DNA from 4 places in the Staphylococcus muscae genome. Region 3 is predicted to be linked to each of the others. Evidence: riboswitches for the same ligand, from Rfam matches in the RefSeq annotation. Region 3 holds a riboswitch; each other region holds the start of a gene.
What was found. Region 3 has a riboswitch for S-adenosylmethionine ahead of metX (homoserine O-acetyltransferase MetX). Riboswitches for the same ligand answer to the same signal wherever they lie in the genome.
Positions count from the first base shown of each region.

Region 1: it holds a riboswitch for S-adenosylmethionine, as region 3 does, so the genes downstream of both, C7J88_RS04960 (M20 family metallopeptidase) here and metX (homoserine O-acetyltransferase MetX) in region 3, are expected to answer to the same signal.
Region 2: it holds a riboswitch for S-adenosylmethionine, as region 3 does, so the genes downstream of both, C7J88_RS09850 (methionine ABC transporter ATP-binding protein) here and metX (homoserine O-acetyltransferase MetX) in region 3, are expected to answer to the same signal.
Region 4: it holds a riboswitch for S-adenosylmethionine, as region 3 does, so the genes downstream of both, metK (methionine adenosyltransferase) here and metX (homoserine O-acetyltransferase MetX) in region 3, are expected to answer to the same signal.

Region 1 is NZ_CP027848.1:997,578-1,001,051, forward strand. Features, by position in the region: gene ldmS (L-aspartate--L-methionine ligase LdmS) at 1-215, opposite strand, end outside; gene C7J88_RS04960 (M20 family metallopeptidase) at 212-1,393, opposite strand; SAM riboswitch class I at 1,490-1,594, opposite strand; gene C7J88_RS04965 (S-ribosylhomocysteine lyase) at 1,832-2,299, shown strand; gene C7J88_RS04970 (DoxX family protein) at 2,346-2,699, opposite strand; gene C7J88_RS04975 (pyrimidine-nucleoside phosphorylase) at 2,719-3,474, opposite strand, start outside.
Region 2 is NZ_CP027848.1:1,983,227-1,986,700, forward strand. Features, by position in the region: gene C7J88_RS09825 (nitroreductase family protein) at 1-335, shown strand, start outside; gene C7J88_RS09830 (thioredoxin family protein) at 390-713, opposite strand; gene C7J88_RS09835 (arsenate reductase family protein) at 906-1,259, shown strand; gene gcvH (glycine cleavage system protein GcvH) at 1,329-1,709, shown strand; gene C7J88_RS09845 (thioredoxin family protein) at 1,847-2,176, shown strand; SAM riboswitch class I at 2,204-2,312, shown strand; gene C7J88_RS09850 (methionine ABC transporter ATP-binding protein) at 2,407-3,435, shown strand; gene C7J88_RS09855 (methionine ABC transporter permease) at 3,428-3,474, shown strand, end outside.
Region 3 is NZ_CP027848.1:1,463,356-1,466,829, forward strand. Features, by position in the region: gene C7J88_RS07270 (AzlC family ABC transporter permease) at 118-810, shown strand; gene C7J88_RS07275 (AzlD domain-containing protein) at 807-1,136, shown strand; SAM riboswitch class I at 1,192-1,294, shown strand; gene metX (homoserine O-acetyltransferase MetX) at 1,365-2,330, shown strand; gene C7J88_RS07285 (DUF2232 domain-containing protein) at 2,530-3,444, shown strand; gene C7J88_RS07290 (DHH family phosphoesterase) at 3,456-3,474, shown strand, end outside.
Region 4 is NZ_CP027848.1:747,032-750,505, forward strand. Features, by position in the region: gene C7J88_RS03580 (nuclease-related domain-containing protein) at 24-935, opposite strand; gene metK (methionine adenosyltransferase) at 989-2,191, opposite strand; SAM riboswitch class I at 2,303-2,409, opposite strand; gene pckA (phosphoenolpyruvate carboxykinase (ATP)) at 2,668-3,474, shown strand, end outside.

The sequences.
Region 1 (3,474 bases), 470 kb from region 3:
AATAGTTGTGCTAACTTATCTGTCACACTTGCTTCATGTACAATTACGGGCATATCTGCTATCAGTAATTCTCTCGCAGATAAAAAGTTAGATTGATGTTCATCTGGTTCTAACCAAGGATTCGACACATATGAAGGTCGAGATGAATATACGACATCATTTGAATACAACTCAGCCATTGTTAAATAAGACTGAGTATTTTTTACATCGGTCATAATAAATGCTCCCTTAATAATTGATGTTCCTGTTGTATCTTCTCAAGCTGTGCTGGATCTTGAATTAATTTTGCGCCCATCAACGCAATAATTTTCGCCCCTTTAATTAGCGCCTTGTCTCCCATTGGACTTGCTGCTGCTTCTCTAAAACGATGTGTATGCCCTACTAAGCTTCTTGGGCCAATTTTCACATGTGGATGAATCGTTGGTACAACGTGACTAACATTACCTGTATCTGTTGAACCAAATCCAAAGTCATCATGACTGACTTCTTCACCAAGTTCCGTTGCATATTTCTCAAAGAGGTCATCTAACAATGGGGATTTAATAAATTCGTTTACACCATTTTGAATCGGTCCAAATTCATAGTTACAGCCCGTTTGTAATGCTGCCCCTTTGGCAATATCATGCACTCGTTCAGTGAGAACATCCAGTGATTTTCGTGTTGTCCCTCTCGTGTAAAAACGCGCATGTGTAAAGTCAGGAATAATATTCGCTGCTTTCCCACCATCTAAAATCACACCATGTACACGTTCAGACGATTGAATGTGTTGACGTAACTGTGCAACACCATTGAAAAAACTTAGCATTGCATCAAGTGCGTTACGTGCTTCATACGCATTTTCCGAAGCGTGTGCACTACGTCCAAAAAACTTAATATCTAACACGTCAACTGCAAGGGTATGAATCGTTGGATATGTTTCATTACCCGGATGAATCATCAATGCGACATCAACATCTATAAGCCCTTCTTTCACATAAGATGCTTTTGCAGAGCCATTTTCGCCACCTTCTTCTGCCGGACAACCGTATACGATAACGGTACCGCCAATCTCGTCCACAACTTGTTTTAATGCCACACCAGCTAATACACTGGCTGTTCCAATGATATTGTGTCCACAAGCATGTCCAAGTCCAGGTAAGGCATCATACTCAGCCAAAAAACCAATTCTAGGGCCTGGTTTATCAGATTGATAAGTTGCAATAAAGCCTGTCGCATGACCTGCAATATCACGTATCACTTCAAAATCATGCTGCTTTAAATGATCGATTAATAATCGTGATGCGAATAATTCCTCATTCCCTAATTCAGGGCGCTCATGTATTTGATGACTCATGTCCAAATAGTTCAGCCTATGATTATCTATATAGTCTAGGATCTGTTGTTTTACTGTTATCAATATAAAAGCTCCTTTCAAAAAAATATCAACCTTGTACGAGCGCTACATTTATCAAGTGCGATATGTACAAAGTTGATAATATCTTGTCCATGTCATTTATCTGTCAGCTAACTTGCTGTTGGATTTAGCACCTTTATCGTCACCGATGAGGTTGCAGGGCTTCACAGGGCCAATTCCCTCCACCACTCTTGATAAATTATATTTAATTATTACTTATTCTATCGGATTTACGATTATTTGTCATGTCATTTTTTCAATATTTTCTAAAATCTTTATAAAAGACGTATTTATATCTATCTAACAACAGGTACTTTGCATCATATATTTTATTGCTTTCAAATATATACCCACATCGTCAAAATTCAAATCATGCCCCTGTTAGTTTCTTCTGAATATGATAAAATAACGATAAACTATAAAGGAGGCGTTATCACAATGCCAAAAATGAATGTTGAAAGTTTTAACTTAGACCATACTAAAGTTGTTGCTCCTTATATCCGCTTAGCTGGTAAAATGACTGGGAACAATGGTGACGAAATCCACAAATACGATATTCGTTTTAAACAACCAAACAAAGAGCACATGGAGATGCCTGGGCTCCACTCATTAGAACACTTGATGGCCGAAAATATTCGTAACCATTCAGACAAAGTGGTAGATTTAAGCCCTATGGGATGCCAAACTGGTTTTTACGTCTCATTTATCAATCACGACGATTATGAAGATGTATTAAACATCATTGAAAAAACGGTACAAGACGTTCTAGATGCAACGGAAGTACCAGCATGCAACGAAGTACAATGTGGTTGGGCTGCTTCTCACTCATTAGAAGGTGCAAAAGAAATTGCACAAGCCTTTTTAGATAAGCGTAATCAATGGCACGATGTCTTCGGTGAAGGATAAGTTGAAAACAAAAACACGGATGCAAATGCACCCGTGTTTTTTGTTATTATAATTTTCGTATCCATGCCATTAAAACAAATTGTAATGGCAGTCGGCCGTATAAAACGGATTGTGGTAACTCTTTATCACCCAGTGGTAGTTTATGACGTGCCATATAAATATTCGCTGGAAGTACTGCCCATAAAAATGCAATGATTGCATGTTTAAACCAGTAGCCAGGTTTTCTTATGGCTAAACCAATACCAAAGATGAGTTCCATAACACCCGTTATCCAAACAATCTCCTTTTTAAACGGTAAATAATGCGGAACAATATTGCGGAAATTACGCTCTCTCTTGAAGTGTAAATATCCTGCACCTATAAATAAGATTGCCAACAATTGTCGACCGATCCACTTCATTGCATTCAATCCTTTACAATTATTTCGTAATAACTTCGTGAATTAATGTAGGTGTTTCTCCACGATTACTAATTGTAATATTATCATATAATTTTTCTTTCACTTGTTCAACATCTTCTTGGTTTGCATAAATTGTTAACAATGACTCGCCTTCTTCAACTTTGTCACCGACTTTTTTATTTAATACAAGACCAACAGCTAAGTCGATTGTATCTTCCTTCGTTTGACGTCCTGCACCTAACATCATAGATGCAATACCAATTTCATTTGCAATCATTTCAGATACAACACCAGATTGTTTTGCTGGTAATTCAAATGTGTATTTCGCAGTTGGTAACTTAGATGGATCATCTACAACAGATGCATCCCCACCTTGATTGCTCAAGAACACTTTGAATTTTTCAAGTGCTTTACCGTTATCAATGACACCTTTTAACAACTCACGTGCTTCATCTAAAGTCTCAGCTTTTTCAGCTAATACAACCATTTGAGAACCAAGTGTTAAAACTAATTCTGTTAAGTCTTCTGGACCTTCACCTTTCAATGTGTCGATTGCTTCCTTCAACTCAAGTGCATTACCAATCGCACGACCAAGTGGTTGGCTCATATCAGAAATAATCGCCATTGTGTTACGTCCAACTTGGTTACCAATTTTCACCATTGCATTTGCCAATTGTTCAGCATCTTCAACTGTTTTCATGAATGCACCGTTACCTGTCTTAACATCTAATACAATTGCATCTGCACCCGCAGCAATCTTCTTACTCATAATAGA
Region 2 (3,474 bases), 520 kb from region 3:
CTGAAAAGCAACAGAGTCATTATGATGCGGTGACGAACCTTGGTGGATTCGTCGCATTGATTATGAAGTGTGATGCACGTCAGCGTGAAGAAAATGAAAATTATCTTGCTGTTGGTGCATTTGCACAGAATTTATTATTGTTGCTTTATGAACAAGGTATTGGTACATGTTGGAAAACACCACAATATATTTTTAATCCAAAAGTGCGTCAATCATTCGGCGTTTTGCCTGATGAGCGTCTCGTAGGCTTCATCTATTTAACAGATCTCAAAGAAGAAGATAAGATGAAGAAGTGTGAAAGAAAAAATAGAGGTCTCATAACGAATTATATTTAAAAATAACGCATATGAAATGGATGTGTCCGTTTCATATGCGTTATTTTAATGCATCTATTTACCGAAGCTCTCAGCTAAAAATGACTCAACTTGTTCAGGTGATTTTGCGTTTGCAGAATGTAAGTGGTGAAGTTTCTCGCCGTTTTGGAAGATTAGGATACTTGGAATACCCATTACTTCATATTTTGTAGCAGCTTCTTCTACTTCATCACGATCCACAACGTACCATGTGTAGTCGTTATATTTTTCAACAATTGGATCAATCCACATATCCATTACTTTACAATCTGGACACCAGCCTGCCTCAAATTTAATGATGACTGGTTCCGCACTTTGGATGACTTCGTTGAATTGTGTCATATCTTTAATTGCTTGCATGAAAATGCCTCCTCTTATTCTTTCGTAACGTCATTATATCGAAATTGTAAGTGGAAGTCATTCAAATTGCAATGTGTATGTGACCGACATAAGTATGTTTTGTGCAATGTAGCTGAACAAAATTTTATAAAAAAGAGCAATATTTTTAAATGTTTGTTATATTTAAGTTATATGATTACTGGAGGTATGTATATGATCAAGTTTTATCAATATAAAAATTGTACAACATGCAAAAAAGCAGCTAAATTTTTAACGGAACAAGGTGTGAGCTTTGAACCGATTGATATTATTCAGCATAACCCAACAAAAGAAGAATTTGAAAATATTGTTGCATCAACAGGTATAGAAGTGAAAAAATTGTTCAATACGCACGGTGCAAAATATCGTGAATTAAACTTAAAAGATAAACTGGCAGATATGTCTGATGATGAAAAATTGACATTATTAGCAACAGACGGCATGCTCGTAAAACGCCCATTAGCTGTTTCTGGAGATAAAATTACAGTTGGATTCAAAGAAGAAACGTATCGTGATACGTGGCTTTAAGAAAATAGTTGATAGAAAGTCTGCAATGTGTCAGAATAAATATAACATTAACAATTGGAGGGGATTCAAGTGGCAGTGCCAAGTAATTTAAAGTATTCAAAAGAACATGAATGGGTAAAAGTAGAAGGTAATACAGCAATCATCGGTATTACAGACTTCGCACAAAATGAATTAGGCGATATCGTATTCGTTGAACTTCCTGAAGTTGACGATGAAGTATCAGAAGGCGATACATTCGGTAGCGTAGAATCTGTAAAAACAGTTTCTGAACTATACTCTCCTGTTTCAGGAAAAGTTGTTGAAGTGAATGAAAACTTAGAAGACGAGCCAGAAGCTGTCAACGAATCACCATACGAAAATGCATGGATGGTTAAAGTAGAATTATCAGACGAAAGTGAGTTAGATGCATTATTAGATGCAGCTGCTTACGAAGAAATGATCGGTGAATAATACGTAAAAATCTCGAGATGAAGCTGTGATTTGCAGTTTCATTTCGAGATTTTTTGTGCATGAAGCCGATATAGTAGCATATCTTTGTATAAGGTGCTACGCTCAACCTAGAATAATAAGGTAAAGGGTTGTACGAAATGACACAGAATGATGCACAAGATGAGATGTTAACAAAACATTTCGATAAAGAAATACATCTCATTTTCGGTTACACAACGATGTGTGGAACTTGTAAAGTGTCTGAACACATGTTGGACATTGTAAATGATATTTTGCAGTTACCAATGACAAAAATAAATTTAAATTATTACCCAGAATTTAATCAAGAAAATAAAATTATGTCAGTTCCTGTCTTGTTGATTATGCGCAAGAATCAAGAGATTGAGAGACTATATGCTTTTCAGTCGGTATCTTTTTTGTTGGAAAAAATAAAAAAAGTTATTGACGAATCTCGATTGCAATGGTAAGATTTAAACAATTCAATATTCAGAAAACTCTTATCCAGAGTGGTGGAGGGATGTGCCCTTTGAAGCCCGGCAACCGTCTAGTTATAGAAATGGTGCCAAGTCACATAAAGTTGTAAGCAACTTTTGAAGATGAGAGAAAGGTATTTTTAACACATTGCCTTCTCTTTCATTTAAAAAAGAGAAGGCAATTTTTATTTGGCGTAAGAGATGCTAGCACAAGGAGGAGCAATATGATTGAGCTGAAAAATATTGTAAAAAAATACGAGAGCAAATCCAAATCTGTCACGGCAGTCGACCACGTCAATCTTAACATTGACAAGGGGACGATTTATGGGATTATTGGATTCTCTGGGGCAGGTAAAAGTACGTTAGTAAGACTATTCAACTACTTGGAAACACCGACTTCGGGCGATGTCATCATTGGTGGTGACAATATCGGTCAACTGAGTAAACAAGCATTGCGTCAGAAAAGGCAAAAAGTGAGCATGATTTTCCAACATTTCAACCTGCTTTGGTCGAGAACTGTTTTGGAAAATATTAAATTCCCACTTGAAATTGCAGGTGTTCCGAAAGCTGAAGCAACTGAAAAAGCCAAGTCATTGGTTGCACGTGTTGGTTTAGCCGGTCGAGAACACGCATATCCATCAGAGTTATCAGGTGGACAAAAGCAACGTGTTGGGATTGCAAGAGCGCTTGCCAATGATCCAGAAGTATTGTTGTGTGATGAAGCGACAAGTGCGCTAGATCCACAAACAACGGATGAAATTTTAGATTTACTGTTGCAGTTAAAGAAAGAACAGAATCTTACAATCATCATCATCACACATGAGATGCACGTCATTCGTCGTGTCTGTGATGAAGTAGCTGTGATGGAAAACGGACGTGTCATTGAAGAAGGTAAAGTATCAGATGTATTTGAAAATCCACAACATCAAGTGACACGTCGTTTTGTACAAGAAGATTTACAGCCAGAGCAAGATTTTGAAGGCATCGTCAATACTTTGGAACTCGGTCAAAATGACAAAGTTGTCAAGTTAACATTCTCAGGTGAAAATACGACACAGCCTATCGTTTCATATATTGCTCGAAAACATAATGCCACTGTGAATATTTTGGAAGGCAATATCAAGCAAGCAAAATCGGGTGCAGCAGGATTTTTACTCCTACATATCCCGGCGATAGCACAGGAAGACTTTAATCATTTACAACATGATTTAGAGTTGCAAAACATTCTAGTTGAGGTGATTAAACATGGGTAAGAGTTTTAGCGAAATCTTGAATGAAATGATTACAATGCC
Region 3 (3,474 bases):
TAACAACGTTTTTAGACATCGGTATGTGTGCGTGCGCTGTGAAGGGTGTCTAATGATGTGGATTTTGAATTTAATTTGTAATACAATAAATTTAATTTTGATGAAGGGGGTCACATCATGGCATATCAGACATTCAGACAAGGTATCAAAGATTGTATTCCCACCTTGCTTGGATACGCAGGTATTGGCTTTTCATTCGGTGTCGTAGGGATAACATCTGGGTTCAATTTATTTGAAATCGCCTTACTATCTATCTTAATTTATGCTGGCGCAGCACAATTCATCGTGATTGCTTTGATGGTTGTTCATACGCCTGTATGGGTTATCGTTCTTACCACGTTGATTGTTAACAGCCGAATGTTTTTGTTGAGCATGACGTTAGCACCTTCCTTCAAGCAGGAGACATTATGGCATCGTATAGGAATCGGTACCTTGTTGACGGATGAGACATTCGGGGTAGCAATTACTCCATACTCAAAAGGGGAGACGATTGGTCGTAACTGGATGTATGGTTTGAACATTACAGCATATCTCTTTTGGGTTTTTACGACAATTCTTGGTGGCGCACTCGGTGACTTTGTGAGTCGGCCAGAAATGCTCGGTCTTGATTATGCCATATTAGCGATGTTCGTTTTCTTGGCAGCAGCACAATTAGAAGGCGTACAGAAGTCTAAGATACGCCTATACTTGCTGCTTATCTTCGTCGTTATCGTATTAATGCTCGTATTAAGTCTATTTATGCCGTCTTATCTGGCTATTATGATTGCATCGATATTGACAGCGACATTAGGGATGGTGATGGAACAATGACATTTTATTTCTTAATTGCAGTCGTCTTATCAGGCGTTGTGACATTATTTGTACGTGTCTTACCATTAGTGATGATTTCCCGGATCGAATTCTCTGAGAAATTCATTAAATGGTTATCTTTTATTCCAATCACGTTATTTACAGCGCTTGTCGTTGATGGGTTGATCAAACAAGAGAGTGGTGTGTTTGGTTATGCTATCAATTGGACGTTTCTCATTGCGCTTGTTCCGACGATATGGATTGCCCTGCGCACACGGAGTTTGACAATAACAGTATTGGTGGGGATGGTGGCAGTGGCGTTATTGAGACTTACAATGGTCCCTTGATGTTGTTTTATAGATAAAAATAGTGTATCATAACACTTAATTTAAATATGCTGAAAACTTATTGAGAGAAGCTGAGGGATTTGGCCCGCTGACGCTTCAGCAACCACTTATATACGAGAACGGTGCTACAACCAACGATTGCGGTCGGATAATAAGTCATCCTATATAGATAAGACTGTATCGTTGTTGGCTCAATGATACAGTTTTTTACTTTTAGGAGGGCGTGCAATGAGCAACTATACCGTAGATACATTACATTTAGGAACATTCACAACAGAATCAGGCGAAACAATTCAAGATTTACAACTGCGCTATGAATATGTCGGTTACAAAGGGCAGCCATTGGTTCTCGTTTGTCATGCTTTAACGGGCAACCACCTAACTTATGGTACAGATGAACAGCCAGGATGGTGGCGTGAAATTATCGATGGTGGATATATGCCGTTTCACGACTATCAGTTTTTAACATTTAACGTCATAGGCAGTCCGTTTGGATCAAGCTCACGTGCTAATGACAGTAAGTTTCCAGAGCACTTAACGATGCGTGATATCGTTAGAGCAATCGAACTTGGTGTGAAGGCACTCGGCTATACAGAAATTGATATTCTGATCGGTGCATCTCTCGGTGGTATGCAGGTGATGGAGTTGTTATACAATCGACAGTTTCACGTGAAAAAGGCTGTGATTCTTGCAGCAACTGCGAAGACGTCTTCGTATAGCCGTGCATTTAACGAAATTGCACGTCAGGCAATACATTTAGGAGGAACAGAAGGATTGAGTATTGCACGACAGCTTGGTTTCTTGACTTACCGTTCTTCTAAAAGTTATGAGTCAAGATTCACGCCGGATGAAGTGGTTGCTTATCAAAAATATCAAGGAGACAAGTTCAAGTCATCCTTCGACTTAGAGAGTTATTTGACACTGCTGGACGTCTTAGATAGTCATGATATTTATCGTGGGAGAGATGATGTGAGCGCAGTATTTCGCATGCTCGACACGAAAGTTTTAACAATAGGTTTCGTGGATGACTTGCTATATCCAGATGATCAAGTTGAAGCGGTCGGCCAACATTTTCGTTATCATCGTCATTTCTTTGTCCCTGACAATGTTGGACATGATGGCTTCTTGCTAAACTTTAATGATTGGGCACCTTATCTCTATCATTTCTTAAAAGTTTCCCGTTTTCGTCGCTAGGCTTAGACGGATATCTTACATTTTGTTATAATCAAAGGAATGAAGAAGAGAAGGGGTAAAATTTTGAATGCACATAGATGCAACAAGACATAGACGCCTCATTCTATTCGTATTTTGTCAGCGTCATATCAATCCAAGTCATTGTATTCGTATGGCAAAGTTTGTAAAATAAGCGATAAAGAAATAAATTAGTTTGGAAGTGGCGTTATTGTTTTCAAAAATACAGTTTAAGCCAATGTTGCTATGTACACTTGCATGGCTGTTGGTCATCTTAGTAATAGACTTTTTACCCGCATTAGGATTGATTGTCGCACTGTTCGCAACACTCCCGGGTATTATATTATGGCATCGCTCAATCCATTCGTTCGGATTTAGTGTCTTTATTACATTCATCTTTGCAACATTAACAGGAAGTGTTTTGTTAATGAGCTTTATGATGATTGTGTTCGTAATGAGTGCACTGATTGGACGTTTGTTACAACAGCGTGCCTCTAAAGAACGCATCTTGTATATGACAACATTGGTATCTAGTGTATTAACATTAGGTGTGATGATGTTTTTACAAAGTATTCGACAATTACCTTATGCACATGAAATGTTAGAACCTTATCAAGCCATCGTAGATCAAGCAGCTGCAATGCAAGATGTAGATGAAGCATCCAAAGAAGTGTTGAATGCGTCAGTACAACAACTTGCGATACAGATGCCAGGTTTGATCGTTATTACATTAGCGCTTTTCATGTTTTTAACACTTGTTATCATTTGCCCTATTTTGCGCAAGTTCAAGATTGCAACACCGGTATTTAGACCGCTCTTTTTATGGCAGATGGGTCGTTCGATTTTTATTATTTATGCGATCGCATTATTGGTAGGCATGACAACTGAACCTGCAACGACAATGAATAGTATCAGTGTGAATTTTCAAGTTGTACTCGGCTTTTTACTCGTTATTCAAGGTTTGAGTTTTATCCATTATGTATGTGTGATGAACCGTCTACATATTAGTTTGACGATTGTGTTTGTCATGTTAGGTATTGTATTTTATCCTTTAACACGCTTAATTGGATTGTTAGATATAGGTTTGAATTTAAAAGGTATGATTAAAAAACGATAAGAGGTGACAAAATGAATCGTCATGCTATAA
Region 4 (3,474 bases), 720 kb from region 3:
TATTACGCATACAGGTTTTTATATTAGTTATATGATTCAATTTCTTCCATAATTGCTTGTAATTCGTTTACATCATATTGAATGCGACCATGGAATACATATTTATTGAAGAATTCATCAAGTTGTTCCGGTCCAACAAGTACTTTCGTCGTGCTTTGTGGCGCATAGCTTGATAATGTCACATCTCCATCTTGTTTCGGATTGAAGTACAAGATTGGAGTTGGCGTATATTTATTGTTTAGTTGACGTTGTAACTTCTCTGCTACTGCTTCTAGATGTTCGATTTGCTCAGAATAATCAACAATAGAAAGTTTGCGATCGTTATCTTCACTCTCATCAAGCACGATTGTTTGTGGTGTTGTTTCATCAAGTTGTAGTGTTTTGAATACTTGCTCCATCATTGGATTGTCCACAAATTGATTGCGACTAATACCTTGATACACATGTCCTTTTAACAGTTGTGAATCGATAATGTACAACCCTGTACGTGTTAATACTAAATGACTGATACGTGTAATATTATCTAAATCATTTGTAGGCATAAAAATGTTCGCCATAATGTGCATATCTTCTGGTCGGATTCGCTTTTCTCTAACGAGTCGTTCACGAATACCAATCAAACGCATATCAGTCACATACTCACTATTGTTTTTCGAGAACACTTTTAGTGCGTCAATTTCTCTGTCTTTTGAAGCAACCATCGTTTCATAATCTTCTTTGTGTTTCGTTTCTACTTTTTTCTTTTCAATTCTTACTTTTTCAAGTGCTTCATGATGTGACTGTGTTAATTTCTCTTCTTTTTCTTTATATTGTGTTTCAATTCTTTGTTGTGCTTTCTTTTTGCGATTCAGAGCAACTAAAAACAAAATAAAACAAATAACTGCAATCCCTACGGCAACATACAAGCCTATTTCCATTGGGCCAAACTGTGTCATTTTTAAAATCCTTCCTTTTGTTTACATTTATACGATACGCTATAAAGTAATTATTATGCTGTATACGCTTGAACTGCGTCTTTCAATACGTCTACTTTATCTGTTTTCTCCCATGGCAATTCGACATCCGTACGTCCAAAATGTCCGTACGCTGCTGTTTGTTTATAAATTGGACGTTGTAAGTCTAACATTTGGATGATACCGGCTGGTCTCAAGTCGAAGTGCGAACGCACTGCTTGAATCAATGACTCTTCAGATACAGTACCCGTTCCAAACGTATCAATAGCGATGGATACCGGCTGTGCAACACCAATCGCATATGCTAATTGAACTTCGCACTTATCAGCAAATCCAGCTGCAACAATGTTTTTGGCAACATAGCGTGCCGCATAAGCTGCTGAACGGTCAACTTTAGTTGGGTCCTTACCAGAGAATGCACCCCCACCATGTCGAGCGTATCCACCATATGTGTCAACGATAATTTTTCTACCTGTCAGACCTGCATCACCTTGTGGTCCACCGATAACAAATCGACCTGTTGGATTGATGAAAAATTTTGTTTCAGCATCTAATAACGCCTGAGGTACTACTGGATAGATAACATATTCTTTAATGTCTCGTTGGATTTGATCAAGTGCTACTTCTTCATGATGTTGTGATGAAATAACAATCGTATCGATTCGTTTTGGTTGATCATTCTCATCATATTCAACAGTTACTTGTACTTTTCCATCTGGACGTAAATAGTCTAATGTGCCATCCTTTCTAACATCTGTCAGACGTTTCGCTAATTTATGTGACAAATCAATTGGCAGTGGCATAAACGATGCCGTCTCATTTGTTGCGTAACCAAACATAAGCCCTTGGTCACCTGCACCAATATTTAATACTTCGTCATTCGATGCGTCTCGATATTCTAACGCACGGTCTACACCTTGTGCAATATCAGGAGATTGCTCATCTATCGCAGTTAATACAGACATTGTTTTATAATCGTAGCCATACTTAGCGCGTGTGTAACCAATCTGTTTAACTGTTTCACGTACTACTTTAGGAATATCAACATATGTCGACGTTGATATTTCCCCTGCGATAAGTGCCATACCTGTTGTTACTGTTGTTTCACAAGCAACACGTGCATGACTATCTCCCTTTAGAATTTCATCAAGTATTGCATCTGAAATCTGGTCAGCAATCTTATCCGGATGACCTTCAGTAACAGATTCTGAAGTAAATAATCGTTTATTATTTGTCATAATATGCTCCTTTAAAAATAGATTACGAACACTCTCTTTATCTGAGCTCAAATAAAAAGAGCCTTTCACCACTACGGCACATACATAGAGTGAAGGCTCAACGTCCATTCGCTCTTATCGTTCAGGCTATCGCCTGCAAACGGTTTGGCACCTTTCTTCGCTAAAAGAGGTTGCTGGGTTTCATTGGGTCCATGTCCCTCCACCACTCAGGATAAGAGAATCCGTTGCTTTTATATTACATAAATTTTAATCATGTGTCAATTTCACAAATCTATTTGAATATAGAATTACAATAATAATGAAAGCGCCGTCAAAAAGCGATGATTCTCGCTAAATATAAACAAAAATCCACTATAAAATTACTCAAAAACATGTGACATTTTTTTGGATTTTTTGTGGGGATTATTAGCTAAATATGTTATACTCTTTAATTGTAAAGGCTTACATTAAAGAAGAAACTATTGGAGGGATTCATCATGTCATTTGATACAAGTGCACTGAATGCATTGATTGACAAGCCTACTTCTCATCTGCAGCTTACAAAAACTGAACTCTACAACAAAATTTTGAGTCGTGGCGAGGCTGAATTAACAGAACTTGGAGCAATTAACGCAAAAACTGGGGAATATACGGGGCGTTCTCCAAAAGATAAGTATATCGTTAATAATCCACAAGTCATCGATGACATCGACTGGGGTACTGTAAACCAACCTATTTCTGAAGACAAGTTTTTAAATCTATACCATCAAGTATTAGAGTATTTAGATGCAAAAGACGAAGTGTTCGTATTTAATGGCTATGCTGGAAGCGACAAAGATTCCCAACTAAAATTAACAGTTGTGAATGAATTTGCATGGCATAACCTTTTCGCACAAAATATGTTTATTCGTCCACATTCTAAGAGCGAAGCAGAAAAAATCAAAGCAGACTTCACAATTATCTCTGCACCGACATTTAAAGCAGATCCTGAAAAAGATGGTACACGTTCTGAAACATTCGTCATCGTGTCATTTAAACATAAAACTGTACTGATTGGTGGTACAGAATATGCTGGAGAAATGAAAAAATCTATCTTCTCTGTGATGAACTACCTACTCCCTAAACGAGATATTATGAGTATGCACTGTTCAGCTAACGTAGGACGCAAAGGTGATGTTGCATTATTCTTCGGTTTATCTGGTACTGGTAAAACAACATTATCAGCTGATCCTGACCGTAAGTTAATTGGTGATGACGAACACGGTTGGAACGAAAATGGGGTATTTAACATTGAAGGTGGTTGT